DNA from 3 places in the Cellulomonas sp. URHB0016 genome. Region 3 is predicted to be linked to each of the others. Evidence: predicted binding sites of a transcription regulator. Region 3 holds the regulator's gene; each other region holds the start of a gene.

Region 1 (10,325 bases), 770 kb from region 3:
CCGCGCTCGTCTCGACGTTGCCGGCGTTCCCGACCGACGATCCGTCACCGCCGGCCGCCGTCCTGCCAGGGGCGCCGGCCGATCCGGTCAGCCCGGCGACCGCTGTCCGCAGCGCCGACGACTCGGACGTCGGGTGGGGAGGCGGCGGCGACACGAACGACGACCGCCTCCATCAGGACAAGCCGCCCCACTGGTGAGAGCCGGCCCTCCCCGTCGAGGTGGACGCGCCACCGACGGTCCGGGCGCCGGGTGACCGAGGTGATCAGGCACGCGGCGCCGGCGACGGCGGTGCGGGAGGTGCGCTCGGCCGGGTCGGGTCCGTCGCGTCGTTGAGCACCGCAGGTGTCGCCCGCGCGGCCAGCAGATCGCGGATCTCCTGCAGCAGCAGGATGTTCTCGGCGGGCGCCGCAGGCTCGGCCTCCTCCCCGCGCTTGCGCCGTGCGGCGAGGGAGTTGAGGGGGATGACGACGAGGAAGTAGATCGCCGCGGCGGTCACGAGGAACCGGATCAGCGCGTCGAGGACCAGCCCAGGGGAGAAGTTCGCGTCGTTGATCGTGAAGTGCCCGACCTCCGCCAGGCTCGCCTCGCCGAAGATCGCGGCGATGAGCGGGGTGATGAGGCCGGCGTTGATGGCCGTGACGACCGCCGTGAAGGCGGCGCCGATCGCCACCGCGACCGCCAGCTCCACGGCGTTCCCGCGTGAGATGAAGTCCTTGAAACCCTGGAACACCTTGGGCACTCCGGAGAGCCGCTCACCGGCCCCTCGCAGTCCGTTGGTGATCGTGTCCGTCACGTCGTCCCCTCACTGGTCGGCCGGCGGTCGGAACCGTGCGCGCGGGGCTGCGCGCCCGACCGGCCGGATCGTCGGTGCGCCGATCATCCGGCACCCTGCCGGGCCCCGGCAACGTCGCCGCACGCCGCTCACGGGACCACGACCGGCGACAGCAGCGCGGACGCGGCGGCGCCGGCGAGCGCAGTCGCCTCGTCGGGCGAGACGGCGAGCAGGACGGGGGGCGGCTCGGCCTGCCCCGCGCCGCCGAGCAGCCCGGAACCGTCCGTGCCGCCACCCGCGGCGGCCGGCACGGGGAGCACGAGCGCCCGGACGGCGACCGTCCCGTCGACGGCACCCTCGGGTGTCGCCGCGACGACGTCCACCCGCAGCCCCGGCCGCAGCAGACCGGCGACGGCGGGGTCGGCGAACCGGACGGCGGCGACGACCGTGCCGGTGGGCCCGTGCACGTCGTCGGGCACGAGGACGCCTGCCACCACCGGGAGGCCCGTCGCGAGCGGCACGGCGGTCGACGAGCCGACGACGTCCGACGGCCGCCGGTACGACCGGGCCGGTGCGACGGCCGTGGGGAGGCGCCGGACCTCGACGTCGGCCGCGGCCAGCGGGGTCCCGGCGTCGACGTCGTGCGCCGCGACCACGACGGGGACGGTCGCGGGCGGGGTCGGGCTCACCGCGCCGACCGCCGCCGCCGCCGCGACACCGAGGCAGAGTGCGACCGCGGCGAACCGGCCCCGCCACAGCGCTGCCCGCCAGGCGACCGACAGCGGTGCCCGTCGGACGGGCAGCGGGGGTGGTGGCGACGGGCGGTCACGGGGCATGCGTGGACGCTAGGGGCCGCGATCCGGCCGTCCGGCAGGGTGACTCGTCTGCGGGGAGCGGGACCGTGTGGCGACGGGCTGTGGACGCGTCACCGTGCGGCGACCGCCGGCCGGACGCTCCGTCAGCGCCGCGCACTCCGCCGGGCGGGCACCCCGTCAGCGCCGCGCATTCCGCCGGCCGGCACGCCGGGCGGCGGCCACTCCGTCCGCCGCGCACTCCGCCGGCAGGGCGCTCGGTCACGCAGGCGAGCAACCGACCACGTCGGGGCTCGCGGCGGACCGGAGGGTCAGGCGGAGGCGGCAGGCTTCGCCGCAGCGCCGGACGAGCCCGAGGACGACGAGGCAGCGGCAGCCACGGGCGCGCTCGACGAGGAGGACGACTCGGACGACGTGCTCGACGAGGACGACGACTCGCCGGACGTCGAGGCCGGGATCGACGAGCTCTTCTTCGAGCCCGAGCCCGAGCGCGCGTCGTTCCGGTAGAACCCGGAACCCTTGAACACGACGCCCACGGAGGAGAACACCTTGCGCAGGCGTCCCTCGCACTCCGGGCAGACGGAGAGGGAGTCGTCGCTGAACGACTGCTGGATCTCGAAGGCGTGGCCGCACGCCGTGCACGCGTAGGCGTAGGTGGGCACTGAGGTCTCCTGACACTCTTCCTGCTGGTCGGGCCGTCGGAGCCTGGGGGAGGCGCCTGGCACTCGCATCGTCCGAGTGCCAATCCTAACCGGTGCACCGGGTGAGACATTCCGTGAGCGGGCCCACGCACGTCCGGCCACGGCCCGCCAGGTCCGCCCAGTACCCTCCGAAGCGTGCCTCGTCGTCGCCTCGTCCGCCTGTCCGTCGTCGGGATCGCCGGCCTGCTGGTCCTCGCGCTGGTCGCGACAGCGGTCGCGGCGATCGTCGTCGTCCGCCGCCCCCTGCCGGAGGTCTCCGGAGAGGTCACGATCCCCGGGCTCGAGGACACGGTGACCGTCACGCGTGACGAGCGCGGCGTCCCGACGATCACGGCGACCACCTCGGAGGACCTGTTCCGCGCGCAGGGGTACGTGACCGCCCAGGACAGGTTCTTCGAGATGGACTACCGCCGGCACGTGACGGCTGGCCGGCTCTCGGAGCTGGTGGGGGAGAACGACGACGCGCTGGACGCCGACAAGGTGATCCGCACCTTCGGCTGGCGGCGGGTCGCGGAGCAGGAGTGGCGGCTCGTCGACCAGCGCACGCGCGACGCGCTGCAGGCGTACGCGGACGGCGTCAACGCCTACCTCGGCCGGCGGGACCTCTCGCAGATCGCCGTCGAGTACACGGTGCTCGGGCTGCAGGTGGACACGCACCAGCCCGAGAAGTGGGACCCGGTCGACTCCCTGGCGTGGCTGAAGGCGCTCGCCTGGGACCTGCGCGCCAACTACGACGACGAGCTGGACCGCGCGGTGACCTACGCCTCCGTCCAGGACGTGGCCCGCGTCGACCAGCTGTTCCCGCCGTACCCCCAGGACCTGAACCGGCCGATCCTCGCTGCGGGCGACGTGGCAGCCTCCGCACAGCCGACGGCGGCGCACGCGGGCCTCGACCTCGCGGACGACGACCTGCAGCAGGCGCTGACGTCCGCGCAGCGTGCGCTCGACGCCGTGCCGCACCTCGTCGGCGACGGCGCGGGCCTCGGTTCCAACTCCTGGGCCGTGTCGGGCGAGCACACGGCGTCCGGGAAGCCGATCCTCGCGAACGACCCGCACCTCGGCATCTCGGCCCCCGGGATCTGGGCACAGGTGGGGCTGCGCTGTGCGCGCGTCACCCCGGACTGCCCGTACGACGTGGCGGGGTTCGCGAACGCCGGCATGCCCGGCGTCGTCATCGGGCACGACGCGCACCTGGCGTGGGGTCTGACGAACCTGGGTGCGGACGTCACGGACTTCTTCCTGGAGCGGGTCGACGGCGGGCGGACCGTGGTCGACCGCGGCACGGCCCCGGTCCGGCAGCACGAGGAGACGATCAAGGTCAACGGGGGAGACCCGGTGCGGATCACCGTCCGCGAGACGGTGCACGGCCCCATCGTGTCCGACGTCCTCGATCTCGCCGACGTCGCCCGCGCCCCGACCGCGGGCGGGACCACGCAGTTCGAGGTGGCGCTGTCGTGGACCGCCCTGACGCCGGGCCGCACGGCGGACGCGCTGCTCGCGATGAACACCGCGCGGGACGCGTCCGACGTCGCGGCGGCCGCCGCCCTGCTCGACGTGCCCGCGCAGAACATCGTGTTCGCGACGACGGACGGCCACATCGGCTACCAGGCTCCCGGCCGCATCCCGGTCAGGAACCAGGTGTCGGGCAGCGTCGTGCCGTCCGACGGGTCGTGGCCGCGGCCGGGCTGGGACAGCGCGTACGACTGGCAGGGTTTCGTCGACCCCGCCGCGATGCCCCACACGCTCGATCCGGCGGACGGGGTGCTCGTCGCGGCGAACCAGGCGGTCACGCCCGCCGGCGTCGGCCCGTTCCTCACGGGTGACTGGGACTACGGATACCGCGCGCAGCGCATCCGCGACGAGCTGACGCGGCTCGTCGGGTCGGGGCACAAGCTCACGGTCGGGGACATGAGCTCCCTGCAGATGGACCAGCGCAACCCGTACGCGGAGGTGCTGGTGCCCACCCTGCTGGGGCTCGACATCTCCACCGCGTCGGACGACGACGGCCAGGAGCGGTCACGCACGGGGGACCTGGGCTCGAACGACGGCTCCGCCGCGGCGGCGTACGACGACGACGGGCAGGAGCTCCTGCGCACCTGGGACCTGCGCTCGACGGCCGACTCCGCGGCCGCCGCCTACTTCTCTGCGGTGTGGGCGACCGTGCTGCGGCTGGCCTTCGCGGACGACCTGCCCGAGGATCACGCGCCGACGGGGAACTCCCGGTGGCTCGAGGTGGTCCGGCGGCTGCTCGACGACCCGTCCTCGCCGTGGTGGGACGACCGGTCGACGCCCGGCGTCGTCGAGGGGCGGGACCAGGTGCTGAGCCGTGCGATGGTCTCCGCCCGGCGGCAGCTCACGCAGCAGCTCGGCCGGCAGGCGGCCGACTGGCGCTGGGGACAGCTGCACGTCGCGGCGCCGAAGCACGCGGTCCTGGGCGGCGACTCGCTGCCGTGGGTCGTGCGGCGGCTCGTCAACCCGACGCCGATCGAGGTCGGCGGCGGCTCGTCGATCGTCGACGCGACGTCGTGGGACGCGAGCTCCGGCTCGTACGAGGTGACGTCGGGACCCTCGATGCGGATGGTCGTGGACCTCGGCGACCTGGACTCGTCGACGTGGGTGAACCTCACCGGCGCCTCCGGGCATCCGGCGAGCGTGCACTACACCGACCAGTTCGACGCGTGGGCGCACGGCGGCACGTTCCCGTGGCCGTTCACCCCCGCGGCGACCGGGGCGGACGCGACGGACCGGCTGACGCTGGCCCCGCCGACCTCCTGAGCCGGCGCGGGGACGGCGGCCGGGTCAGCCGATCGGTTCCCACCCGTCGGGCGTCGCGACGACGTCGATGAGCCGGTCGTGCCGCTCCCGGGGCAGCGGCCGGGTCGTCGCGTCGTACACCTCCTCGGGGAACACCACGCCGACCACGAGCACGCCCTCACGCGCGTGCTCCAGGGCCCGGTCGTACCACCCGCCACCCTGACCGAGCCGAGCCCCGGAGGTGTCGACCGCCAGCGCGGGCGCGACGATGACCTCCGCATCGGCGAGGGCTGCGGCGCCGAGCGTCGGGGTGCCGGGCTCGGGCGGGCGGCCGGGCGCGCGCTCGCGCAGGTCGTCCGGGCCGGCGTACTCCGCCCAGTCCCGACGCAGACCGCTGCCCAGCACGGGGAGCAGCAGCCGGACGCCGCGCGCCGCGAGCGCCTCCAGCAGGGGACCCGTGCCGGGTTCGCTGGGTCGGGCGGCGTACACCGACACGCAGCTCGCGCCCGCCACCGCAGGGATGGACGTCACGACGTCGGCCAGTGCGAGGGCGGCGGCCTCCCGCCGCCGGGTGGACCGTTGCGACCGTGCCTCGCGGATCGCCCGTCGCAGCCGCTCCTTCACGTCCTCGACCTCGTCCCCCTCGGAGACGCGCGGATAGGGCTGGGCGACGCTGCTCATGCGCCCAGTGTCGCAAAGAGTGTGTGGCGGCCACCATGGCCACGGTCTGTGAACGTTCCGCAACATTCTGGTGAGGCACGACAACGTCACCTGCGACGACGGACAAAGGTCACAAGTCGCGTGACGCACACCACTGCGCGTCACGACGACACCGACCTAGCATCGCCGCATGAGCGCATCCGGACTCGCACAGGCCCAGCGCAAGATGACCGAAGGGGAGGTCCACCCCACTGCCATCGACGTGTTCTCCCGGTTCTACGGACTCCTGGAGTCCGGTGAGACGGGGGTGATCCCCGAGACCGACGTCACGCCGCTGACGGACGTCCCGCACCTGACCGATCTCGACGTCCCCGACGACGTCGCCCGCGACGCCCTCGCCGTCACCGCCGTCGTCAAGCTCAACGGCGGTCTCGGCACCTCCATGGGCATGGACCGGGCGAAGTCCCTGCTCCGTGTCCGCGACGACAGCACGTTCCTCGACGTGATCGCCGGCCAGGTCCTCGCGGCACGTGCCGCGACCGGTGCCCGGCTGCCCCTCGTCCTCATGAACAGCTTCCGCACGCGGGACGACACCCTGGCGGCCCTCGCGCGGTACCCGGACCTCGAGGTCGACGGCCTGCCGCTCGACTTCGTGCAGAACCGTGAGCCGAAGCTGCGTGCGGACGACCTGACGCCGGTCGAGTGGCCGGCCGACCCCGACCTCGAGTGGTGCCCGCCCGGGCACGGCGACCTCTACACCGCGCTGCACGCGTCGGGCGTCCTGCAGGCGCTGCTCGACGCGGGCTTCCGGTACGCGACGGTCTCGAACTCCGACAACCTCGGTGCCGCGCCGGACGCCCGGATCGCCGGGTGGTTCGCGCAGTCGGGGGCCCCGTTCGCGGCGGAGGTCGCCCGCCGGACGCCCGCCGACCGCAAGGGTGGCCACCTCGTGGTGCGCGGCTCCGACGGCCGGATCGTGCTGCGCGAGTCGGCGCAGACCCTGCCGGACGACGCGGCGGCCGCGAGCGACATCGACCGCCACCAGTACTTCAACACCAACAACCTGTGGCTCGACCTGCGGGCGCTGGCCGACGAGCTCGCGCGCACCGGCGGCGTGCTGGACCTGCCGCTGATCCGCAACGAGAAGACGGTCGACCCGAGCGACAAGACCTCACCGAAGGTCGTGCAGATCGAGTCCGCCATGGGTGCCGCCATCGAGGTGTTCGACGGCGCCGCGGTGCTCGAGGTGGACCGCTCCCGGTTCCTGCCGGTCAAGACGACGAACGACCTGCTGGTGCTGCGCTCCGACGTGTACCGGCTGGAGGACGACCGCCGCCTCACGGCGCAGGTCGAGGCACCGTTCGTCGACCTCGACGAGGAGCACTACAAGACGATCGCGAAGTTCGACGCCCGCGTCCCGGTGGCCCCGTCGCTGGTCGACGCGACGTCGCTGCGGGTCCGGGGCGACTGGACGTTCGGCGCCGGTGTCGTCGTGGCCGGTGACGCCGTGCTGGACGACCCGGGTGCACCGTCGCTCGTGCCGGACGGCGCGAAGGTGGGGTCCGAAGGGATCGTCTGAGCCGACCCGTCCGGCCCGTCGGCACGGGCCGCGTCCGCACACCTGTGCGTGGCCCGTGCCGCGGACCCCGACGTCCGGGGCAGAATGCGCGCATGAGATCGGTCCAGGACCACCTGGCCGCGGTGCTCGCCGCCGTCGGCCCGGTCGCCCCGCTCGACGTCGTGCTGCCCGACGCGGTCGGCTGCATCCTCGCGTCGGACGTCGTCGCCCGGGCCGACGTGCCGGCCCTGACGCTGGCGGCCCGCGACGGGTACGCGGTCGCGGCGCACGACACCGCGAACGCGGGCTACGCGGGCGACCACTCCTTGCCTGTCGCGCACGACGTGCGTCCGGGCTCCGGACGACCGTTGCGCCTCGTCCCCGGTCAGGCGGTGCGCGTCGCGTCCGGCGCTCCGCTGCCGCTCGGCGCGGACGCCGTGGTGCCGCTGGAGGAGACGGACCGTGGTGCGGCGCGGGTCGCCATGCAGCGTCCCGCCGTGCCGGGCCAGCACGTCCGCCCGGCCGGCAGCGAGGCCCGCGCCGGTGAGGTGGTGCTGGCTGCGGGGACACGTCTCGGCGCACGGCAGCTGGCGCTCGCCGCGGCGCTCGGCCGGGGTCGGCTGCGCGTCCACCCGACACCGCGCGTGGTGCTGATGTCGGTGGGCGACGAGCTGCGGGAGCCGGGGTCCGCCGGGTCGGACGACTCGACGGTGTTCGAGGTCGACGGGCACGCGCTCGAGGCAGCGGTCCGTGATGCGGGCGCCTCTCCCGTCCGGGTCGCGATCCTGCCCGACGACCGCTCGACGCTCCGCGAGGCCCTCGACGACCAGCTCGTCCGCGCCGACCTGCTCGTCGTCACCGGCGGCCTGTCCGAGCTCGCGCACGACACCGTCAAGGACGTGCTCGCGCCGCTCGGCACGGTCAGGCTCGACCAGGTCGCCATGACCCCCGGTCAGCGGCACGGTTTCGGCACCGTGGGCGCGGAGCTCGGCCGGGACCGCACGGTGCCGATCTTCGCGCTACAGGGCAGCCCGGTCGCCGCGCAGGTGTCGTTCGAGGTGTTCGTCCGCCCGGCGCTGCGGGCCATGGCCGGTCACACCGAGCTGTTCCGCCCGTCCGTCGCGGCCGAGGCGACGACCGGCTGGGTCTCGCCGCCGGGGCTGCGTCAGTTCGTGCCCGCCACCGTGCTCGGCTCGCCCGACGACGGCTACCGCCTGACACCGGTCGGTGACCCGTCCGCCCCCACCGTCCGTGACCTGTCCCAGGCCAACGCGCTCGCCGTCGTCGGCGAGCAGGACCTGACCGTGCACCCCGGGCAGGTCGTCCACTGCCTGGTCCTGGAGGGTTGAGGTGGAGCGGACCGGACAGCGCAGGACCGCGTCGCGTCGTGCGCCGGAGCGCGGCCCGGACCGGGCCGTCGGGCTGGAGGGGCGATGGTGAACGGCTGGCCTGCGGTCCTCGTCGAGGGCGACGTGCGGCTGCGTCCGCTGCGACGTCGCGACCAGGACGCGTGGCTGTCGCTGCGGGCCCGCAACGCCGACTGGCTGGAGCCGTGGGACGCGACGAGCCCGGTGCCGGTGCTCGGGCCGCGCCCGACGTTCGCGGCGTTCGTCCGGACGCTGTCGGCACAGGCACGGGCGGGCGCGGCGCTGCCCTTCGCGGTCGACTTCGGCGACGAGCTCGTCGGGCAGCTCACCGTCGCGTCGATCACCTACGGGTCGCTGCGCTCGGCGACCGTCGGGTACTGGGTCTCGGAGCACGTCGCGGGCCACGGGATCATCCCGACGGCCGTCGCGCTCGCCACGGACCACTGCTTCGGCGCGCTCGGGCTGCACCGGGTGGAGATCAACATCCGACCCGAGAACCGGCCGTCGTTGCGGGTCGTCGAGAAGCTGGGGTTCCGCGACGAGGGCGTGCGCGAGCGGTACCTGCACATCCAGGGCCAGTGGTGCGACCACCGGGCGTTCGCGCTCACCGCCGAGGAGCTCCCGCACGGTCTGGTCGCGCGGTGGCGGGAACGACGCGGCGCCGCAGCGGGCTGACGGAGTCCCCGCGGAAGGGGACGACCGGGCGGGTTGCGCCAGCCGACACGCCGCGGCGGTCCCGGATTCGTCGTGCAGCGGCACCTACCGTCGTGACGTGAACGATCTCGCAGGCCCCGTCGCCCTGGCGCTCGTGGGCCTGTGGGTGCTGTACCTGGTGCCGCACAAGCTGCGGTACCGCCAGCAGCTGCTCGAGTCCCGGGCGGACGACCGGTTCTCCGAGGCGTTGCGCGTGGTGGCCGTCACCCGCCGGCGCAACCCTCGGGGACTCCGGGCGCACGCCCGGACCGCGGACTCGACCGACGGGACGGCGACCGGCAGGATGCCAGGTCTGCTGACCCCGGGAAAGGGGCTCCCGGCGCTGACCGCCGGGAGCGCGACAGGAGGCGCCACCGTGGACCGACCGACAGCGACCGAGAGCAGGATCACCGCCGATGCGGCGCGCCGGGCTGCGCAGGCCCGCGCCGCCCGTGCGGCGTCCGTCGCGCGCCGTGCCGCCGCCGCACGCCGCCGAGGCGTCCTCGCGGGGGTGCTGCTCGTCGCCTCCGTTCTCGGCTGGACCGTGATCGGCCTGGTCCCGGCCGTCACGTGGGTCGTGGCGGTGGTCCCGACGCTGCTGCTGACCGGGGTCGTCGTGCTGGGCCGCCGGGCCGTGCTCGCGGGCCGCCGCGCGGACGTCGCCTGGGAAGCGCGCGTGGCCGATGAGCGCCGCACGGGGGGCGCGCCCCGCACGGGGTCCACGAGGGTGGTCACCGGGCCGGCGACAGGCTCGACACCGGTCCGCGCGACGACCGGTGCCACCCCGCGCGTCGCCCGGGGGGACGCGACGACCGGTGCCACCCCGCGCGTCGACGGGCGGGACGCGACGACGTCGACGAGGGGCCGGTCGAGCGCCGCCGCGACCACGGCCGCGACGCACGCGCAGGCCCCGAGGGTGACACCGACGCAGCACACCAGGACCGCGACGGCGTCGGCGACGACGGCCGCAACAGAAGCCCCGCTCGCGATCGTGACCGGCCGCGCGGT
Region 2 (10,325 bases), 950 kb from region 3:
GCGCACCGAACGGCGAGGAGTACGGCATGGCCCAGGGCACCGTGAAGTGGTTCAACGGCGAGAAGGGGTACGGCTTCATCACCCCCTCCGACGGTGGACAGGACCTCTTCGTGCATTTCAGCGCCATCCAGGTGGACGGCTACCGGACCCTCGAAGAAGGCCAGCAGGTCGACTTCGAGGTCGGGCAGGGCACCAAGGGCCCGCAGGCCGAGCAGGTCCGGCCCGTCTGACACCCCGGGTCGAGACGCCGGTGACGGCGCCCCGGCCACCGACCTGAGCACATCCCGACGAGGGCCCCCCACCGACCAGTGCGGGGCCCTCGCCATGCCGGCCGTGCGGGGTCAGCCTGGTGGCAGTGCGGTCGACGCCAAGCGGTCGTCCCGGCGGTCCAGGGCGTCGATCGCGAGGAGCGTGCAGGCAGCGCTCCACGCGAGCGGTGCGACAGCCGCCGGGGAGCCGTCCGCCAGCACCTTCTCCGGGATCGAGCCTGTGGCGGTCCGGTGCCCGTCGAGGAAGTCGAGCCAGCCGTGCGCGCGGGACACGTCGCCGGACTCGGCGGCCAGCCAGGCGTACAGCGACGTCTGGGGGGTCCAGGACACGCCGTCGTCGCGCCAACCGGCACCGGGGGCGAGCCCGCTCGCCGGGCGGAGCATCGTGGGGGCGGACTCCCTCCATGCGGTGCGCGCCCCGGGGGGAGGCACGCGCAGGAAGGGTGGCAGGAGGAAGGCCGTCGCCGCGTCCCGGTGCCCGCCCGCGGCGTACCGGGCGTACCCGGTCGGGGCGAACGCGCGGACGAGCTCGAGCCGGGAGCGTCCCGCTGCTTCGGAGGCGGCCTGCGCCAGCGCGACATCGCCCGTGAGCGGCAGGACGACCGCCGCCTGCTGCAGGCCGGCGACGATCGGTGCGGCGGTGCCGAGAGTGAGCTCCTGCTCGGGCGTCTCCCAGTAGTCGGCGGAGGCGGGCGGAAGGCCCGTCTCCGCGACGAGCCGCAGCGCGTGCTCCGTCGACCGGACGACGAGGGGCCGCAGCCGAGCGGCGGCGCTGCGACGCTGGCCGGGGTCGGGGACCTCGGCCAGCACCAGGCCCGCCGCCCACACGGCCCAGCCCGTGCCGTCGACCTGCACGCCACGGTCGTCGGGCGGGCCGGACCCGTCCGGCTCGTACCGCGCCTGGAACGAGCCGTCCGGCGCCTGCACGCGGTCGAGGAAGCCGAGGACCTCCAGGGCGTCGTCGACGTGCCCCGTGCGGGCGAGGGCCACCGCGACGAAGGCGGAGTCCCGCGGCCACACGTACCTCCAGTGCTCCGACCACCCGGCGACGGCCGCACCGCCGGGCAGGTCGAGCGTGTCCAGGTCCAGCAGCGCGGCCCGGGCCATGTCCTCGTACGGGCCGCCGGACCCCGGCACCGTCCCGTGCGCGAGCCAGGCGCGCTGCGCGGCCGCCTGCGCCGCCGCCGCCGTCCGGGACGTACCCGGGGACGCGGCGGTCCTGGGCAGGCCGCCGAGCGCGTCGACCAGCGTCACCGCGGCGGGGTCGAGCACGTGCGTGCCGGTGAAGAACGGCGCAGCCCGGCCCGGCGCGACCTCGGCGCGCCGCCCGCCGGCGGTGACCGTCACACCTTCCTGGTACAGGTCGATGTGCGCGTACGTCGGCAGCCGGGCCGGAGCCGGCTCGGCTGCCGGGACGCGGTCGACCGGGTGCTGGGGGACGAGAGCGGCGCCGAGCAGGATGACGACGGACAGGGCGGTCACCCGCTGGACGATCGTGCGCCGCGTCGGACGGGACGAGGTGGGAGGTGTCCTGGGGCCGTGCGGCCCTGAAGCGGCGTGCTGGTCCCGGGGGAGCGGGTGTGCGGCGGGGGACCGCGGGGTGGCCCCGGCGGCTGCGGCGTCCGTCGGCCTGCCCGCCGATCCGTCGGCGGCGTTGCCGGCCCAGCTTCCCGCCGCGTTGCCGGCTGAGCTTCCGGCCGCGTTGCCGGCCCGGCTTCCGGCCGCGTTGCCGGTCGAGCCTCCGGTCGCGTTGCCGGTCGAGCTTCCGGCCGCGGTGCCGGCCCAGCTTCCCGCCGCGTTGCCGGTCGAGCTTCCGGCCGCGGTGCTGGTCGAGCCGTCTGCCGAGGCCGCGAGCCGCCCGTCCGGTTCGCCGTCGTCTCCGTCCGCGCGCGGCGCGTCCTCGGGTGCCGAGCGCTCCAGCACGAGGACGGCAGGCGCGACCGGGACGACAGCGGTCGGGGCCTCGTCGTCGACCACGGCGGCGTGATCCTGCACACGGGCACCCTAGCCCGCGCCCGTAGACGGGTGTCCAGGAGGTGCGTCATGGGCGAACGCGCCTTGCACTCTCGGGGGTCGAGTGCTAACCATGTGTCTTAGCACTCTCCGGTGGAGAGTGACAGAACCACCGGCCGCCCGGTGAGGCCCGTCAGCTGCGGGACATGACCGCAGCAGGCAGGCCGTCCGTCGCGGGCACCACGCGGCCACCCCACGAACCAGTGAAGGATCACAGCCCCATGGCCAAGATCATTGCCTTCAACGAGGAGGCCCGCCGCGGCATCGAGCGGGGTCTCAACATCCTCGCCGACACCGTCAAGGTCACGCTCGGCCCGAAGGGTCGCAACGTCGTCCTGGACAAGAAGTGGGGCGCCCCCACGATCACGAACGACGGCGTCTCCATCGCCAAGGAGATCGACCTCGAGGACCCGTTCGAGAAGATCGGCGCCGAGCTCGTCAAGGAGGTCGCCAAGAAGACCGACGACGTCGCCGGTGACGGCACGACGACGGCGACCGTCCTCGCCCAGGCGCTCGTCCGCGAGGGCCTGCGCAACGTGGCCGCGGGTGCGAACCCGATCGCGCTGAAGAAGGGCATCGAGAAGGCCGTCGAGGCCGTCACCGCCCAGCTCCTCCTGCAGGCCAAGGACATCGAGACCAAGGAGGAGATCGCCGCCACGGCCGCCATCTCCGCCGGTGACACCGCGATCGGCGAGCTCATCGCCGAGGCCCTCGACAAGGTGGGCAAGGAAGGCGTCATCACCGTCGAGGAGTCCAGCGCGCTGGGCCTCGAGCTCGAGCTCACCGAGGGCATGCGCTTCGACAAGGGCTACCTGTCGGCGTACTTCGTGACCGACCCCGAGCGTCAGGAGGCCGTCCTCGAGGACGCGTACGTCCTGCTCGTCGAGGGCAAGATCTCGAACGTCAAGGACTTCCTCCCGCTGCTGGAGAAGGTCATCCAGGCCGGCAAGCCGCTGTTCGTCGTCGCCGAGGACGTGGAGGGCGAGGCCCTCCCGACGCTCGTCGTGAACAAGATCCGTGGCACGTTCAAGTCGGTCGCCGTCAAGGCCCCCGGCTTCGGCGACCGCCGCAAGGCGATGCTGCAGGACATGGCCATCCTCACGGGCGGCCAGGTCGTCTCCGAGACCGTCGGTCTCAAGCTGGAGAACGTCGGCCTCGAGGTCCTCGGCACGGCGCGCAAGATCGTCGTCACCAAGGACGAGACCACGATCGTCGAGGGCGCCGGCGAGGCGTCGCAGATCGCCGGTCGCGTGAACCAGATCCGCGCCGAGATCGAGAACTCGGACTCGGACTACGACCGCGAGAAGCTGCAGGAGCGCCTCGCCAAGCTCGCCGGCGGCGTCGCCGTCATCAAGGCGGGTGCGGCCACCGAGGTGGAGCTCAAGGAGCGCAAGCACCGCATCGAGGACGCCGTCCGCAACGCGAAGGCCGCCGTCGAGGAGGGCATCGTCGCCGGTGGTGGCGTCGCCCTCATCCAGGCCGGCAAGCTCGCGTTCGAGAAGCTCGACCTCGAGGGTGACGAGGCCACCGGTGCCGCGATCGTGAAGCTCGCAATCGAGGCCCCGCTCAAGCAGATCGCCATCAACGCCGGTCTCGAGGGCGGCGTCGTCGCCGAGAAGGTCCGCAACCTCCCGACGGGTCACGGCCTCAACGCCGCGACCAACACGTACGAGGACCTGCTGGCCGCGGGCGTCAACGACCCGGTGAAGGTCACGCGCTCCGCCCTGCAGAACGCGGCGTCCATCGCCGCGCTCTTCCTCACCACGGAGGCCGTCGTGGCCGACAAGCCCGAGAAGTCGGCCCCGGCCGGCGGCGGTGGCGGCGAGGACTTCGGCGGCGGCTTCTGATCCGCTGATCGGTCCGCGGCCCTCAAGGGCCGCACCGCACGACGGCGACCTGCGGGTCGCTGAGCCTGACGGCGACCCGAGCGGTCGCTGAGCCTGACGGCGACCCGAGCGGTCGCTGAGCCTGACGGCGACCCGAGCGGTCGCTGAGCACGGTCCGACGGGCCGGTCACCTCCGGGTGGCCGGCCCGTCGTCGTTCCTCGACGTACGCCGCGCACGGCCGCCGGTCCCCTTTCCACCACCCGTTTCGTCGGCCGCATGTCCCAGGGGACGTGCGGCCGACGAAGAGGATGGGAGCGGGAGCCGCGCCCGGCGAAGGGCGGTGCGGCGGTGGGGGCGTGACCGGATCGGGATGTGCGGGAAACAGAGCGTTTACGCCGCGTCACCCCTGGCGGAAACACCCGGTCCCTAGCGTCGTCGGACATGGGCACAGGGATGTATACAGCGCGGGACACAGCGCGGTGTCGCGTCGCTTCCCAGCCGCCCGGTCCGGTTCCGCCCCTGAGTCCTCCGAGTCCCCCGGGGGTCCCCAGCGAAAGGCTCCTCCCTTGACCAGACCTCTCCTGCGCGCGCTCGCCGTCCCGGCAGCCGCGGCGCTCGCTCTGTCCCTCACGGCGTGCGGTGCCCGCACCGCCGACGAGCCGGAGGCGGACGGCACCGGTTCGGCGTCGGGTGCCTCGGCCTCGTGCGTCGACACGTCCGGCGACTCGATCAAGATCGGGTTCCTCAACTCGCTCTCCGGCACCATGGCGATCTCCGAGCAGACGGTGCGCGACAGCCTCGACATGGCGGCCGAGGAGATCAACGACGCCGGCGGCGTGCTCGGCAAGAAGCTCGAGGTGGTGGCCGAGGACGGCGCGTCCGAGCCGACGGTGTTCGCGGAGAAGGCCGAGAAGCTCATCTCGTCCGACTGTGTCGCGGCGGTGTTCGGCGGGTGGACCTCCTCGTCCCGCAAGGCGATGCTGCCCGTGTTCGAGGCGAAGGACTCGCTGCTGTTCTACCCGGTGCAGTACGAGGGCCTCGAGGCGTCGAAGAACATCTTCTACACCGGCGCGACGACGAACCAGCAGATCATCCCGGCCATGGAATACCTCAAGGAGCAGGGCAAGAAGAAGGTGTTCCTCGTCGGGTCGGACTACGTGTTCCCCCGCACGGCGAACAAGGAGATCGTCGCCTGGGCCAAGGCGAACGACGTCGAGATCGTCGGCGAGGAGTACGCGCCGCTCGGGTACACGGACTTCTCGACGATCGTCACGAAGCTCAAGGGCTCGGGCGCGGACGCGGTGTTCAACACGCTGAACGGTGACTCGAACGTGGCGTTCTTCAAGGAGTACAAGAACGTCGGCCTCGCCGCGGAGACGCTGCCGGTGGTCTCCGTGTCGATCGCGGAGGAGGAGGTCGGCGGCATCGGCGTCGACAACGTGGTGGGCCAGCTCACGGCGTGGAACTACTACCAGACGGTCGACAGCCCGGCGAACACGAAGTTCGTGGCGGCGTTCAAGGCGAAGTACGGCGCCGACCGCGTGACCAGCGACCCGATGGAGGCCGCGTACACGTCGCTGTACCTGTGGAAGGGCATGGTGGAGAAGGCGAAGTCGTTCGACGTCGCGGCTATCCAGGACGCGGCGGGCGGCGTGAGCTTCGACGCCCCCGAGGGCACGGTCACCGTCAACGGCGAGAACCACCACATCGCCAAGACGGCCCTCATCGGGAAGATCGGCCCGGACGGGCTCATCCACACGGAGTGGTCGTCGGGCGAGCCCGTCGAGCCGGACCCGTTCCTCGAGGGCTACGACTGGGCCGAGGGCCTGTCCTGACCTCCTGATCGCGGTGGCCCGGCTCTCCCTGCGTGGCGCCGGGTCACCGCCCTCCCACTCCGCCCGCCCCGCTGAGCACGTCGTCACGTGACGACGGGCGCGGCGGAGCGGCCCGCACGGAAGGACGGCCGAGGATGGATGCCCTCGTCTCACAGCTGTTCGCCGGGCTCAGTCTCGGGTCGGTGCTGCTGCTCGCGGCGCTCGGTCTCGCGCTGACGTTCGGTCAGATGGGCGTCATCAACATGGCACACGGCGAGTTCATGATGGCGGGCGCGTACACGGCGTACGTGGTCCAGGGGATCATCGCGGACGCCGGGGTGTCCTTGCTGGTCAGCCTCGTGGTCGGGTTCCTGGTCGGCGGCCTGCTGGGCCTGCTGCTGGAGGTCACGCTGATCTCCCGGATGTACCGGCGGCCGCTCGACACGCTGCTCGTGACGTTCGGCGTCGCGCTCGTGCTGCAGCAGGCGGCCAGGGACGTCTTCGGCGCCCCGAACGTGGACGTGCGGGCACCGGCCTGGCTGTCCGGCGCCGTCCAGGTGCTCGGGGTGGGCGTGCCGAGGACCCGGTTGTTCATCCTCGCTCTGGCGGCCCTGTGCCTCGCGGCCCTGGCCCTGGTGCTCAAGCTGACCCCCCTCGGCCGGCGGATCCGGGCGACGGTGCAGAACCGCGACCTCGCCGAGACGTCGGGCATCAGCACCCGCGCCACCGACCGGCTCACGTTCTTCGTCGGCTCGGGCGTCGCGGGCATCGCCGGGGTGGCGCTCACGCTGCTCGGGTCGGTCGGCCCGACGCTCGGCACCAACTACATCGTCGACGCGTTCCTCGTGGTGGTCATCGGCGGCATCGGGCAGCTCAAGGGCGCGGCGATCGCGGCCCTGGCGCTCGGGCTGCTGCAGGCCTCGTTCGAGTACTCGACGACCGCGTCCATCGCGAAGGTCCTCGTGTTCGTGGTCATCGTCGCCTTCCTGCAGGTCAGACCGCAGGGTCTGGTCTCCGTCCGGTCGCGGAGCCTCGCGTGAGCGCCCGGCTGCGCCTGTGGGGCGGGTTGGCCGTCGCCGCCGTCGCCCTGTTCGTCGTCGCCCCCGGCCTGCTGTCGGACTTCCGGCTCAACCTGCTCGCGAAGTTCCTCTGCCTCGCCATGGTCGCGGTCGGGATCGGGCTGGCGTGGGGTCGCGGTGGGATGCTGACGCTCGGCCAGGGCGTGTTCTTCGGCCTCGGCGGCTACATGATGGCGATGCACCTCAAGCTCGCCGACGCCGGCCCCGGCGGGGTCCCCGACTTCATGCTGCTGTACGGGGACGGCACCGTGCCGGCCTGGTGGGAGCCGTTCCGCGACCCGGTGTTCACGGTCGTCGCGATCCTCCTGGTCCCCGCGGGCATCGCCACGCTGCTCGGCCTCGCGGTCTTCAAGCGGCGGGTGCGCGGCGCGTACTTCGCGATCCTGTCGCAGGCGCTCGCGGCGGCGTTCGCGATCCTGCTGGTGGGCCAGCAGAAGGTCACCGGCGGCACGAACGGCCTGAACGGGTTCACCAGCTTCTTCGGCTTCACACTGGCCGACCCGGTGAACAAGCGGATGCTCTACTTCATCGCCGCCGCGGTGCTGCTCGTGATGGTCCTCGCCACGCGTCTGCTGATGCGCTCGCGGTGGGGCGAGCTGCTCGTCGCCGTCCGCGACCAGGAGAACCGGGTCCGGTTCCTCGGCTACGACCCCGCGGCGGTCAAGGTCGTCGCCTACGCGACGGCGGCCTGCTTCGCGGCGATCGGTGGCGCGCTGTTCACGCCGATCGTCGGGATCATCTCGCCGGCGGACGTCGGCGTGGTGCCGTCCATCGTGTTCCTCGTGGGCGTCGCGATCGGCGGCCGGGCCACGCTGCTCGGCCCGGTGCTCGGCGCCGTCGCGGTGTCCTGGGCGGAGACGAGCCTCTCGGAGTCGTTCCCGTCGTTCTGGACCTACTTCCAGGGCGCCCTGTTCATCGGCGTCGTCGCGTTCCTGCCGAACGGGCTCGCCACGCTGGGTCAGGTGTGGCGGCGGCGACGGGTCGCGTCGGGGCCTCCGGCTGACGGACCCGCCTCGTCTGACGGCGGCACGCCGCACAGCGACGACGAGGTGCACCTGCCTGTCGAGTCCGCGCACGGGAGGACCGCATGAGCGACGACGTGACGACCCCGGCCGCCCTGATGGGCGAGGGCACCCTCGACCCCCAGGCGCTCGAGGCGGTCATCGCCGCCCCCGAGTCGCGGTTCCGGCACGACTACCTGGAGATCCGCGACCTGCGCGTGGTGTTCGACGGCTTCGTGGCCGTCGACGGCGTGGACCTCACGGTGACGCAGGGCGACCTGCGCTTCCTCATCGGCCCCAACGGCGCCGGCAAGACGACCATCGTCGACGCCATCACGGGCCTGGCACCGGCCACGGGCTCGGTGCGGTTCGGCGGCGTGGAGCTCGTCGGCCGTGCGTCGCACCGGATCGCCCGGGCCGGCGTGGGCCGCACCTTCCAGACGGCGTCGGTGTTCGACGAGCTCAGCGTGCTGCAGAACCTCGACATCGCCGCCGGCTCGGGCCGTGGTGCGTGGTCGCTCATGCGCCGTCGCCGGACGGTGCCGGAGACGGTCGACGCCGCCCTCGAGACCGTGGGCCTCACGCACCTGCGTGACGTGGCGGCCGGCGTGCTCGCGCACGGCCAGAAGCAGTGGCTGGAGATCGGGATGCTGCTCGTGCAGGACGCCCGGCTGCTGCTGCTCGACGAGCCGGTCGCGGGGATGAGCCAGGCCGAGCGCGAGGAGACCGGGCAGTTGCTGCAGCGGATCGGCGAGCAGCGCACCGTGGTCGTCGTGGAGCACGACATGGAGTTCCTGCGCTCGTTCGCGTCCTCCGTCACCGTGCTGCACCAGGGCCGGGTGCTCAGCGAGGGGACCGTCGCCCAGGTCCAGGCCGACCCTCGGGTGGTGGAGGTGTACCTCGGCCGGTCCGCCGGGGCACGCGGGACGGCCGCCGACCCGGCCCCGACCGGCGCCCGCCCGGCCGCCGACCCGGCCGCCGACCGGCCCGCGACGGAACCGGCCGCCGACCCGATCACAGCCGAACCGGCCGCACCGACGACGGGAGACGAGTGATGCTGGAGCTCACGGGCGTGCACGTCGGGTACGGGCGCACCTCGGTGGTCCACGGGGTCGACGTGACGGTGGACGACGGTGGCGTGACCGCCGTGATGGGCCACAACGGTGCGGGCAAGACGACGCTCCTGCGTGCAGCAGTGGGCCTGCTGCCTGTGCGCAGCGGCCGCGTGACGCTCGGCGGCGAGGACGTGACGAGGCTGCGGCCGCACCAGCGGGTGCGCCGCGGCCTCGCCTACGTGCCGCAGGGGCAGCAGGCGTTCGGGCAGCTCACCGCCCGGGAGAACCTCCAGCTCGTGGCGGACGGCGCGGGAGCGGCGGCGGCGAGGCGGATGGACGACGCGCTCGACCTCTTCCCGGCGCTGCGCGAGCTGCTCGGCCGCCGGGCCGGCCTGCTCTCGGGCGGTCAGCGGCAGCAGCTCGCGATCGCCCGCGCCCTGCTCACCGGTCCGCGGGTGCTGATCCTCGACGAGCCCACCGAGGGCATCCAGCCGTCCGTGGTCCAGGAGATCGAGGACGCCATCGGGACCTTGACGCGCGCGGGCGGGCTCGCGGTCCTCCTCGTCGAGCAGCACGTCGGGTTCGCGCTCGCGGCGGCGGGGCGGTACTACGTGCTGGAGTCGGGACGGGTGACGCGGAACGGTGCGGGTGGGGCCGACCAGGAGGCGGACGTCCGGGCGGCCATGGCGTTGTGAGCGCGTGACCGGTGTGGCCGGACCGGCTCCCGCGTCCGCGGGTGCCGACAAGGGGAGGGCTACAGTTCGTGGGCATGAGCACCGGTCGGACGGGACGGTTGTCCGGGGTCGGGCAGCACGCGGGCGCGGGCCCGGACGGGGACGTGGCCGAGACCCGCTCGCTGCGGGAGGTCGTCTACGAGCGGCTGCGCGACCAGATCCTCAACGGCCGTATCTCGCCGCGCGAGCGGCTCACCGAGCCCAAGCTCGGCAAGGCGTTCGACGTGTCACGCACGCCGGTGCGCGAGGCGTTGTCGCGGCTGCTGTCGGACGGGCTCGTGGAGCGGACGGACTTCGGGTACGCGGTCGTCGTGCCGAGCCTGGAGGACCTGCGCAACCTGTACGAGCTGCGGATCACGCTGGAGCTGCGCGGCATCGCGCGGGCCATCGAGAACCCTGAGGTCCGGCACGAGGAGGCGCTGCTGCGCTCCGAGCTGGAGACGTGGGCGGAGCTGCGCGACGCGCCGCCCGAGCCGGACGCCAGCTTCGTGCTGTTCGACGAGGGGTTCCACCAGGTGCTGTCCCGGTCGTCC
Region 3 (10,325 bases):
CGACCACGTCGAGGACGTCGAGCAGCACCCCGTCCGGGCCGACCAAGGCGACGGCACCGGCGAGCCGGACACCTGCGCCGTCCACCACGTCGACACGCTCGCCGGGACCGCGGCGCTGCACCACGCCCGCGTGCCGTCCCTCGGTGCCGCCGAGCAGGTACGTGCTGCCCGTCACCACCGCGCCGAGCGTGCCGGGCTCCGTGAGGAAGACCGGTGCGCTCACCCTCAGCGCCCGGCGAGCTTGTCGCGCAGCTTGGAGAACACGCCGGAGCTGGCGGTCGCCAGGCGCGACTCGGGACGCTCCTCGCCGCGCAGGACGGCGAGCCGGCGCAGCAGCTCGGTCTGCTCGTCGTCGAGCGTCGTCGGCACCTGCACGTCGACGTGCACGTGCAGGTCTCCCCGGCCGGCGGCGTGCAGGTGCCCCACGCCGAGCCCCTTGATCGTCACGACCTGAGCGGGCTGGGTGCCGGGACGCAGGTCCACCTCACGCTCGCCGTCGAGGGTGTCGAGCTTGAGCAGCGTGCCGAGCGCGGCGGCGGTCATCGGCACCTGGACGGTGGCGTGCAGGTCGTCCCCGCGTCGCACGAACGTGTCGTGCTTGCGCTCACGGACCTCGAGGTACACGTCACCCGCGGGGCCACCGGCCGGGCCGACCTCGCCCTGGGCCGTCAGCTTGATCCGGGTGCCGGTGTCGACACCCGCGGGCACGTCGACGCTGAGCGTCCGGCGCGACCGGACCCGACCCTCGCCGGAGCACTCCGGGCACGGCTCGGGGATGACGGTGCCGAACCCGTGGCAGGCGGCGCACGGCTGCGTCGTCATCACCTGCCCGAGGAACGATCGCGCCACCCGCTGAACCGACCCGCGGCCGTGGCACACCTCGCACGTCAGCGGGGCCGTGCCCGGCCGGCAGCAGGACCCGCCGCAGGTGGGGCACAGGACGGCCGTGTCGACGGGGACGTCCCGGTGCACGCCGAAGGTGACCTCGGCGAGGTCCAGGTCGAGGCGGACCAGCGCGTCCTGACCACGGCGGGCCCGCGGGATCGGCCCACGCTGGGCGCTCGCCCCGGACGCGGCGCCGAAGAACGTCTCGAAGATGTCCTGGAAGCCGAAGCCGCCGCCCATGCCGCCCCCGGGCGATGCCGGGTCGGCACCCATGTCGTAGGCGCGCCGCTTCTCGGGGTTGCCGAGCACGTCGTACGCGCGGGACACGTCCTTGAAACGGTCCTCGGAGGCCACGTCCTCGCCCGCCACGTCCGGGTGGTGCTCCCGGGCGAGCTTGCGGTACGCCTTCTTGATCTGCTCCGGCGTCGCGTCGCGCGGGACCCCGAGGATCTCGTAGTAGTCGGTCACGTGAGACTGTGCTCGCTTCCTGTGCTCAGGCGTGCGTGGACGAGGCAGCGGGGAGGCACGGCACCTACCCCGCCAGGATCCGGGTCATGTACCGGGCGACCGCTCGCACGGCCGACATGGTGCCCGGGTAGTCCATGCGCAGCGGCCCGATCGACCCGACGCGGGCCACCGAGGTCCCGGTCTCGTCGCCGTAGCCGCTGGTGATGAAGCTCGTCTCGAGCAGGCCCTCGTGCTGCGTCTCGCGGCCGATCCGCACGGCCACGGTCGCGTTGTCCTCGGCCATCTCCGAGAGCAGACGCAGCAGCACCACCTGCTCCTCGAGCGCCTCCAGGACCGGCCCGATGCTGCCCGCGAAGTCGATCGCGCCTCCCCGGGCGAGGTGCGAGGCGCCGGCCAGCACCACGCGCTCCTCGCTCTCCTGCGCGAGCGTCTCCTCGACCACGCCGACCACGGCCTGGACGAGCACGGCGTCCTGAGGACCGAACGCGTCGGCGAGCTCGGCGAGCGCCACCGGCAGCTCGGAGAGCCGGCGGCCGGCGGCGCTGACGTTCAGGCGGGCCCGCAGCTGGCTGACGACCACCTCGTCGAGGTCGGCGCCGAGCTCGAGGGTGCGCTGCTCCACGCGACCCGTGTCCGTGATGAGCACGACGAGCAGGTGGCGCGCACCGACCGGCACCAGCTCCACGTGCCGCAGCGCGGAACGGCGCAGCGAGGGGTACTGGACCACGGCGACCTGCTGTGTGAGCTGCGCGATGAGGCGCACCGCCCGGTCGACCACGTCGTCGAGGTCCTGCGCCTCCTCGAGGAACGCCCCGATCGCGCGCCGCTCGGGGACGGACATGGGCTTGACGGTCGAGAGGCGGTCCACGAACAGGCGGTACCCCTTGTCCGTCGGCACCCGGCCCGCCGACGTGTGCGGCTGCGCGATGTACCCGGACTCCTCGAGCGCGGCCATGTCGTTGCGGATGGTGGCCGGCGAGACACCGAGCGAGTGCCGCTCCACGAGGGCTCGGGAGCCGACGGGCTCGCGGGTCGCGACGTAGTCCTCGACGATCGCCCGCAGCACATCCAGCCGACGGTCCTCGCTCATCTCGCCTCCCTCATGCCTCGCACTGTCCCGCACCGTCCAGCGCTGCCTCGCGCTCTCTCGCTCAGGGCGGCCGGAGTAGCACTCCCCCGACACGAGTGCCAATCCTACGCCGGGCACGGGGCGAGCCCGGGCTCCGGCGGCCCCGGCACTCTAGAGTGCCCGCGTGACCCAGGACCGCTACGGCTCGGACGTGCTCGGGGGCTCCGGCTCCACCCACCACCGCCCCGCGCGCACCTCGCGCCCACAGCCGGCCGATCCCGGCCTGGTGGTCGAGGAGGTCACCACCGGGTGGGTCGGCGCCGTCGTGCGGGTGGAGAAGTCCGGCGGCATGCACGTCGTGGTCCTCGAGGACCGGCGGGGCCGCACGCGCACGTTCCCGCTCGGCCCGGGCTTCTGGCTCGACGGCGAACCGGTGGCGCTGGTCGCCCCCGGGCGGAGCACGGCACCCGCGCGTCCGACCAGGACCGCGTCCGGCTCGGTCGCCGTGCACGACGCGAGGGCCCGCGTGGCCCGGGGCAGCCGGATCTGGGTGGAGGGCCGCCACGACGCCGAGCTCGTGGAGAAGGTGTGGGGCGACGACCTGCGCGTCGAGGGCGTCGTCGTCGAGCTGCTCGACGGCGTGGACAACCTCCCGGACGCGATCCGCGAGTTCTCCCCAGGTGCCGGACGTCGTGTCGGCGTGCTCGTCGACCACCTCGTGGCGGGGTCCAAGGAGAGCCGGATCGCCGCGGAGGCCGTCAAGGCGGCCCCGGCGGGCAGCGTGCTCGTCCTGGGCCACCCGTACGTCGACGTGTGGCAGGCGGTCCGCCCCGAGCGGATCGGCCTGGCGGCCTGGCCGACCATCGAGCGCGGCACCGAGTGGAAGCACGGCATCCTGCGGGAGCTCGGCTGGCCCGCGAACGACCAGGCGGACGTCGCGCACGCCTGGAAGCGGATCCTCGGCACGGTCCGCAGCTACGCCGACCTCGAACCGAGCCTGCTCGGCCGTGTGGAGGAGCTCATCGACTTCGTGACCACATGACGCGGCGGCCGGCCGGGTCCGCCCCGGCGGCCGCCGCATCCGTGCGTCACGGGGCGATCGGCTCGCCCAGCAGACGCCGGTAGAAATACACGCTGGCGAGCAGCACCACCGGAATCGCGACGAACGACCCCACGACGCACGCGACGAAGCCCGCGAGCACGAGCAGACCCGCCACCAGCACGAACAGCACCGTGCTCCCGGGGTTGGCGCGGATCAGGTCGACGCTCGCCCGGATCGCCTCGACGGGCTGCAGCCGCTTGTCGACGACGAAGAACAGCGTGAAGTACAGGAAGAAGTTCACGACGACCGACACGAGGAATCCGATGCCCGGGATCCAGCTCACGAACCCGACGACCAGGTTCACGCCCGCGAGCACGAGGGCCGTCAGGAGCACGGGACCGAGGTCGGCGAAGTCGAAGAAGTCGCGGAACCCGATCTCCCGCCCGTAGGTCACGCGCAGCGCCGCCCGGAGGAACACGGCCTGGACCACGAAGGCCAACAACGACCACAGGGTCGAGACCAGGATCCACGGGAAGGAGAACCGGCCCATGCCCATCCCTGTACGCGTGCCGAACACCTCGCCCGGACCTCCGAAGACCAGCAGGACGAGGGAGCCCACCAGGGAGGCACCGACGATCCACACCAGGCCCGCGCCGATGAACGTGCCGCCGTGCCGCGTGAACTTGTTCCACCCGTACGAGAGCGACTCCCCCAGCGGCGTCGCGGCGTTCGGCGGGTAGCCACCGCCGGGCGGCGGGTACTGGCCCGGCCCTGCCGGGTACGGCCCCGGAGGAGGCGGCGGGTACTGGCCCGCCCCCGCCGGCGGATACTGGCCGGCACCTGCCGGCGGATACTGGCCGGCACCTGCCGGCGGATACTGGCCGGCACCTGCCGGCGGATACTGGCTCGCCCCCGGTGACGGGTACTGGCCCGCGCCGGCCGGCGGGTGCTGGCCGGCTCCCGGTGACGGGGACTGGCCCGCGCCCGCCGGCGGGTACTGGCCCGCGCTGGCCGGCGGGTACTGGCCCGCTCCCGGCGGGTACTGGCCCGCTGCGGGCTGCCCGTACCCGGGTGCCGGCGGACCGTAGGCAGCGGGAGGCGGCGGGTACGCGCCTACCCCGGGCGGCGGGTACGCGCCCACCCCCGGCGGCGGGTAGACGGGCGGCGCCGGGGAGGCCGGCGCTGCCGGCATCTCGGGCTCAGACGGCGGCGCTCCCGGCGGCACGGGACCGACGACCTCGGGCTCCTGTGGGGCAGGCGGGTGGACGGGCGGAACGGGGGTGGCCGGGTCGGCCTCGTCGTCGCGGGGCGGCGTGCCGCCAGGGTTCTCGGTCATGCGTCTCCTTCGAGGCCATGCCTGGGCCGTGCGCGGATGGTGCCTGGTCGAGCCCGGTCGTGCCTGGTCGTGCCGAGGGTGCAAGCTCGTGCTCTGGCTGGTCCTGCCTGGAGGGTCCTCCGCCTGAGCGAACCGAAGCCACGTGGACGTGTCAAGGAACCCGGCCGTCCGGACATCTCGGGCAGGCCGCTGCACACGGACGGGTGACGCACGATCCGGACCGTTCGGCAGCGGGGGCGGTGAACCGTCGGTAGGCTCCCAGGCCGCGGGCCACGGCGGCCCCGACGCATACCGAGGAGTCACCCGATGTCGAACGAGTACCCGCCGGCCAGCCGTCCCTCGGCTCCCACGGACGAGCGCACGTGGGCGACGGTGGCCCACCTGGGCGGGATCCTCGCGTACTTCTGGGTCGGCTGGGTCGCCGCCCTGGTCGTGTGGCTGGTGCACCGCGAGCGGGGCGGGGTCGCCGCCGAGCAGGCGCGGACCGCCCTGAACTTCCAGATCACCGTGCTCGTCGGCCTCGTCGTGTGCCGCATCCTCCAGGAGATCCCGGGCATCGGCGTCATCGGCTGGATCGGGTTCCTCGCGCTCGCGATCATCAGCCTCGTCGTGTCGATCCTCGCGGCCCTCGCGGTCCAGCGCGGCGGTGCCTACCGCTACCCGTTCTCGCTCGAGCTCGTCCGCTGACCTCGCGCTCGGGCCCGCAGGGCGGGCCCGCACCGGAGGTCAGGCCGCGAGCGTCCGCACCACGGCGTCGGCCAGGAGCCGGCCGCGCCGGGTGAGCACGACGCGCCGGCGGCCGTCGGCGGTGCTGCCCAGCGCGGCCGGACCGTCGACGAGCCCGTCGGCCACCAGACCCGCCACCGAGGTCCGCGCGGGACCGGGCAGCTCGTCCAACGGCATCCCCTCGGCGAGTCGCACGCCCAGCATCAGGCGTTCGAGCTCGGCGGAGTCCCCGTCCACGACCTCCCGGCCCGCAGCCGGGCTGAGCCCTCGCGCGAGCCGGTCCGCGTACGCCCGCGGGTGCTTCACGTTCCACCACCGCACGCCGCCGACGTGGCTGTGGGCCCCGGGCCCGACACCCCACCAGTCGTCCCCACGCCAGTAGGCCAGGTTGTGCCGGCACTCGTCGTCGGGGCTCCGGGCCCAGTTGCTGACCTCGTACCAGCGAAGACCGTCGGCGACCAGCAGCTCGTCCGCGAGCTCGTACTTGGCGGCCTGGTCGTCCTGGTCGGGCAGCGCCAGCTCACCTCGGCGGACCTGCACGGCCATCCGCGTACCCGCCTCCACGACCAGCGCGTACGCCGACACATGGTCGACGCCGGTCGCGAGGGCGGTCTCGACGGAGGTCCGCCAGTCGTCGAGGGACTCCCCCGGTGTGCCGTAGATGAGGTCCAGCGACACGGCGAGGCCGGCGTCGCGGGCCCAGCGGACCACGTCCGGAATGCGCCGTGGGTCATGGGTCCGGTCGAGGGTCGCGAGCACGTGCGGCACCGCTGACTGCATACCGAACGAGACACGTGTGAACCCGGCGTCCGCGAGCGCCGCCAGCGACCGGGGGGTCACCGAGTCCGGGTTGGCCTCGGTGGTCACCTCGACGTCGTCGGCCAGGCCCCAGGCGTCGCGCACACCGCCCAGCATCCGGCCGAGGTCCGGGACCGCGAGGACCGTGGGCGTCCCGCCCCCGACGAACACGGTGCGCACGGGCCGCCGCGGCAGGTCTGCGAGCACACCGGCGGCGAGCTCGATCTCACGCAGCGCCGTGTCGGCGTACGCGGCCTGGCTCGCGCCACCGCCCAGCTCCGTCGCGGTGTAGGTGTTGAAGTCGCAGTAGCCGCACCGCACGGTGCAGAACGGCACGTGCAGGTACACGCCGAACGCGCGGTCGTGCGCCCCGTGCGCCGCCGAGGCCGGCAGGCGCCCGTCGTCCGGAGCGACGTCGCCCTCCGGAAGGGCCGGGCTCACTTCTTCTTCGCGTCCTTGCCGCCGGCCGATCCCGCGGGCTCGCTCGAGAGCGCGGCGATGAAGGCCTCCTGCGGAACGTCGACCCGGCCGATCGTCTTCATGCGCTTCTTGCCCTCCTTCTGCTTCTCGAGGAGCTTGCGCTTGCGGGTGATGTCGCCGCCGTAGCACTTGGCGAGGACGTCCTTCCGGATGGCCCGGATGGTCTCGCGCGCGATCACGCGGGCACCGATCGCCGCCTGGATGGGCACCTCGAACTGCTGTCGGGGAATCAGGTCCTTGAGCTTGGCGGTCATCATGACGCCGTACGCGTAGGCCTTGTCCTTGTGCACGATCGCGCTGAACGCGTCGACCGTCTCGCCCTGCAGCAGGATGTCGACCTTGACGAGGTCGGCCACCTGGTCGCCGATGCGCTCGTAGTCGAGGCTCGCGTACCCGCGGGTCTTGGACTTCAGCTGGTCGAAGAAGTCGAAGACGATCTCCGCCATGGGCAGCAGGTAGCGCAGCTCGACCCGGTCCTCGGACAGGTAGTCCATGCCCTGCAGGTCGCCACGCTTGGTCTGCGAGAGCTCCATGATGGCGCCGATGAACTCGCTCGGCGCCAGGATCGTCGCCTTGACCACGGGCTCGCGGACCTCGCCGATCTTCCCGGACGGGAACTCGCTCGGGTTCGTGACGGTGACCACGCTCTTGTCCTCGAGCGTGACCTCGTAGACCACGTTCGGGGCGGTCGAGATGAGTGCGAGGTCGAACTCGCGCTCCAGGCGCTCGCGGATGATCTCGAGGTGCAGCAGGCCGAGGAACCCCACCCGGAACCCGAAGCCGAGCGCCACCGACGTCTCGGGCTCGTAGTTGAGCGCGGCGTCGTTGAGCTTCAGCTTGTCCAGGGCGTCGCGCAGGATCGGGTAGTCGGTGCCGTCGATCGGGTACAGGCCCGAGAACACCATCGGCTTGGGGTCGGAGTACCCGCCCAGCGCCGCCGCGGCCGGCTTGCTCGCGTTGGTGACGGTGTCGCCGACCTTCGACTGGCGCACGTCCTTCACGCCGGTGATGAGGTAGCCGACCTCCCCCACACCGAGGCCCTTCGTGGGCACGGGTTCCGGTGAGATGACGCCGATCTCGAGCAGCTCGTGCGTCGCGCGCGTCGACATCATGACGATCTTCTCGCGCGGGTTGAGGTTGCCGTCGACGACCCGGACGTACGTGACGACACCGCGGTACGTGTCGTACACGGAGTCGAAGATCATGGCGCGGGCCGGGGCGTTCGCGTCGCCCGTGGGCGGCGGGACCAGCTCGACGATCCGGTCCAGCAGCGCCTCGACGCCCTCACCCGTCTTGCCGGACACCCGCAGGCAGTCCTCCGGGTCGCCGCCGATGAGCTTGGCGAGCTCCTCGGCATACTTCTCCGGCTGTGCGGCCGGGAGGTCGATCTTGTTCAGCACGGGGATGATCGTGAGGTCGTTCTCGAGCGCCAGGTACAGGTTGGCGAGCGTCTGCGCCTCGATGCCCTGTGCCGCGTCGACCAGAAGCACGGCACCCTCGCACGCGGCGAGCGACCGGGACACCTCGTAGGTGAAGTCGACGTGCCCGGGAGTGTCGATCATGTTCAGCGCGTAGGCCTCCTCGCCCACGCCCCAGGGCATGCGCACCGCCTGCGACTTGATCGTGATGCCGCGCTCCCGCTCGATGTCCATGCGGTCGAGGTACTGCGCGCGCATGGCCCGGGCGTCCACGACACCGGTGAGCTGCAGCATGCGGTCGGCCAGCGTCGACTTGCCGTGGTCGATGTGCGCGATGATGCAGAAGTTGCGCAGCAGCTCGGGCGTCGTGGCAGCGGGACGGATGCGCGACGCGACGGCTGCACTCGGGATCGGGGACAAGCGGACTGCTCCTGGGCGTCGGAGTCGGGAGCACGACGTGGCGGCTTCCCGACGAACGGTGACCGAGGACAGCCTGTCGGCTGCCGGTGGTCGATCCCATCATGGTCCCATGACGACGAGCCGGACCGATCCGCCCGCCGCCCATCTCGACCTCCTCGGCACGCTCGCCCGCCTTCAGGACACGTTCCTGACGACGATCCCGGGCGTCGACCCCGCGACCCGCGTGCCGTGGTGCGGGCGTTGGCGCGTCGAGGACCTGGTCGTCCACCTCGCGCGGATCCACCACTGGGCCGCCGCACAGGCCGGTCGCCGGCCCGAGACACCGCTCGGCCGCGGCCCGTTCGACCTCACCGACCTCTACGCGTCGTGCGCCGCCGAGCTCCGCGCCACCCTGGCCGCGCTCGGACCGGACGCCCGTTCGTGGACGCTCGTCGGGGACGGCCCGGCGTCCTTCTGGCACCGCCGGCAGACCCACGAGACGCTCGTGCACCTCTGGGACCTGTGCACGGCCGGCGGTCTGGTCCTCACGGTCGAGCCGGCGGTCTGGGCCGACACCGTCGACGAGGTCGTCACGGTCCTCGCGCCGCGCCAGGTGCGCATGGGCCGCATGGAGCCCTTGCCCGTCCCGGTCCAGCTGCACGCCACGGACGCGGGCCGGAGCTGGCTCCTCGGTGGTGCTCCCGAGGCCCGCGGACCGGTTGCGGCCCCCGTGTCCGTGGACGGGACGGCGCAGGACCTCGCCCTCCTCCTGTGGGGTCGCCGCGCGCCCGACGACGACGGCGCCCGGGTCACCGGTGACCGCGCGGTGCTCGCCGACGCGCTCGCACGGCCGCTCACCCCGTGACCGGCGACGCTCGTCACGCCTCGCGCGTGATTTTCACCTGCACCTCGGCGTCCTGCGTGCCCGCGCCCGCATAGATGCCGCGCAGCGGCGGCACGTCGTCGTACGACCGGCCCCGGGCCAGCACCACGTGGTGGTCACCGGCGATCGCCCGGTTGGTCGGGTCGTAGGCGAACCACTCGCCCACCCACCACTCCACCCAGGCGTGCGAGTCGCCGAGGACCGTGGTGCCCAGCTCCGCGGCGGAGTCGGGGTGCAGGTACCCGGAGACGTACCGCGCCGGGATGCCGATGGCGCGCAGCGCGCCGGTGACGAGGTGCGCGATGTCCTGGCACACGCCCGCCCGGGTTCCCCACGCCTCGGCCGCCGGCGTGTGGACGGTCGTGACGCCGGGGATGTACTCCATCTCGTCGCGCAGCGCAGCGCACACGGCCAGGGCGGCGTCCGCCGGGTCGAGCTCGCCTGCCACGCGACGCGCGAGGGCGACCACGTCGTCGGGCGGCTCCGTCGTCGGCGTGTCGGAGAGGAACTCGGCGAGCCGGTCGCGCAGCTCCGCACCCCGGAGCGTGTCCCATGTGGCCGGCGTCCGGACCGGTCCCCGCTCGGCCACCTCCACCAGGTGCTCCGCGGTGATGACCATCGAGTCGTGCGGGGTCAGCACCTCGAACGCCGTCACGACGGTGCCCCAGTAGTCGCGGTACTCGTGCCACCACGTGTGGGGCTGCACGTCGAGCGTCGACTCCATGACCGTCTGGCCCTGCTGGGACAACGGGGTCATCCGCGCCTCGTTGTACGACGCCAGCACCGCCCCGGCGTACCGGAACGTCGAGGTGTGCACCACC

The links. Region 3 encodes HrcA, which represses chaperone genes, less so after heat shock. Its sites were predicted from a motif close to TTNGCACTCGNNNNNNNCGAGTGCNAA; they were not measured.
Region 1: ACVW07_RS07490 (FmdB family zinc ribbon protein) is a predicted target of HrcA. The motif match lies at 2,303-2,329, and genes of this name have one in related genera.
Region 2: groL (chaperonin GroEL) is a predicted target of HrcA. The motif match lies at 2,327-2,353, and genes of this name have one in related genera.

Annotation. Positions count from the first base shown of each region.
Region 1 is NZ_JBSRZU010000001.1:1,591,914-1,602,238, reverse strand. It holds gene ACVW07_RS07505 (hypothetical protein) at 1-197, shown strand, start outside; gene mscL (large conductance mechanosensitive channel protein MscL) at 263-793, opposite strand; gene ACVW07_RS07495 (SAF domain-containing protein) at 922-1,608, opposite strand; gene ACVW07_RS07490 (FmdB family zinc ribbon protein) at 1,896-2,246, opposite strand; gene ACVW07_RS07485 (penicillin acylase family protein) at 2,421-5,060, shown strand; gene ACVW07_RS07480 (5-formyltetrahydrofolate cyclo-ligase) at 5,085-5,720, opposite strand; gene ACVW07_RS07475 (UTP--glucose-1-phosphate uridylyltransferase) at 5,890-7,278, shown strand; gene ACVW07_RS07470 (molybdopterin molybdotransferase MoeA) at 7,371-8,606, shown strand; gene ACVW07_RS07465 (GNAT family N-acetyltransferase) at 8,691-9,299, shown strand; gene ACVW07_RS07460 (hypothetical protein) at 9,397-10,325, shown strand, end outside.
Region 2 is NZ_JBSRZU010000001.1:1,767,762-1,778,086, reverse strand. It holds gene ACVW07_RS08305 (cold-shock protein) at 27-230, shown strand; gene ACVW07_RS08300 (glycoside hydrolase family 15) at 342-2,264, opposite strand; gene groL (chaperonin GroEL) at 2,504-4,129, shown strand; gene urtA (urea ABC transporter substrate-binding protein) at 4,676-5,944, shown strand; gene urtB (urea ABC transporter permease subunit UrtB) at 6,079-6,963, shown strand; gene urtC (urea ABC transporter permease subunit UrtC) at 6,960-8,093, shown strand; gene urtD (urea ABC transporter ATP-binding protein UrtD) at 8,090-9,058, shown strand; gene urtE (urea ABC transporter ATP-binding subunit UrtE) at 9,058-9,753, shown strand; gene ACVW07_RS08265 (GntR family transcriptional regulator) at 9,828-10,325, shown strand, end outside.
Region 3 is NZ_JBSRZU010000001.1:817,549-827,873, forward strand. It holds gene ACVW07_RS03905 (16S rRNA (uracil(1498)-N(3))-methyltransferase) at 1-223, opposite strand, end outside; gene dnaJ (molecular chaperone DnaJ) at 226-1,353, opposite strand; gene hrcA (heat-inducible transcriptional repressor HrcA) at 1,418-2,443, opposite strand; gene ACVW07_RS03920 (DUF3097 domain-containing protein) at 2,607-3,464, shown strand; gene ACVW07_RS03925 (hypothetical protein) at 3,511-4,800, opposite strand; gene ACVW07_RS03930 (DUF4870 domain-containing protein) at 5,107-5,487, shown strand; gene hemW (radical SAM family heme chaperone HemW) at 5,527-6,765, opposite strand; gene lepA (translation elongation factor 4) at 6,762-8,642, opposite strand; gene ACVW07_RS03945 (maleylpyruvate isomerase family mycothiol-dependent enzyme) at 8,752-9,486, shown strand; gene ACVW07_RS03950 (transglutaminase family protein) at 9,500-10,325, opposite strand, start outside.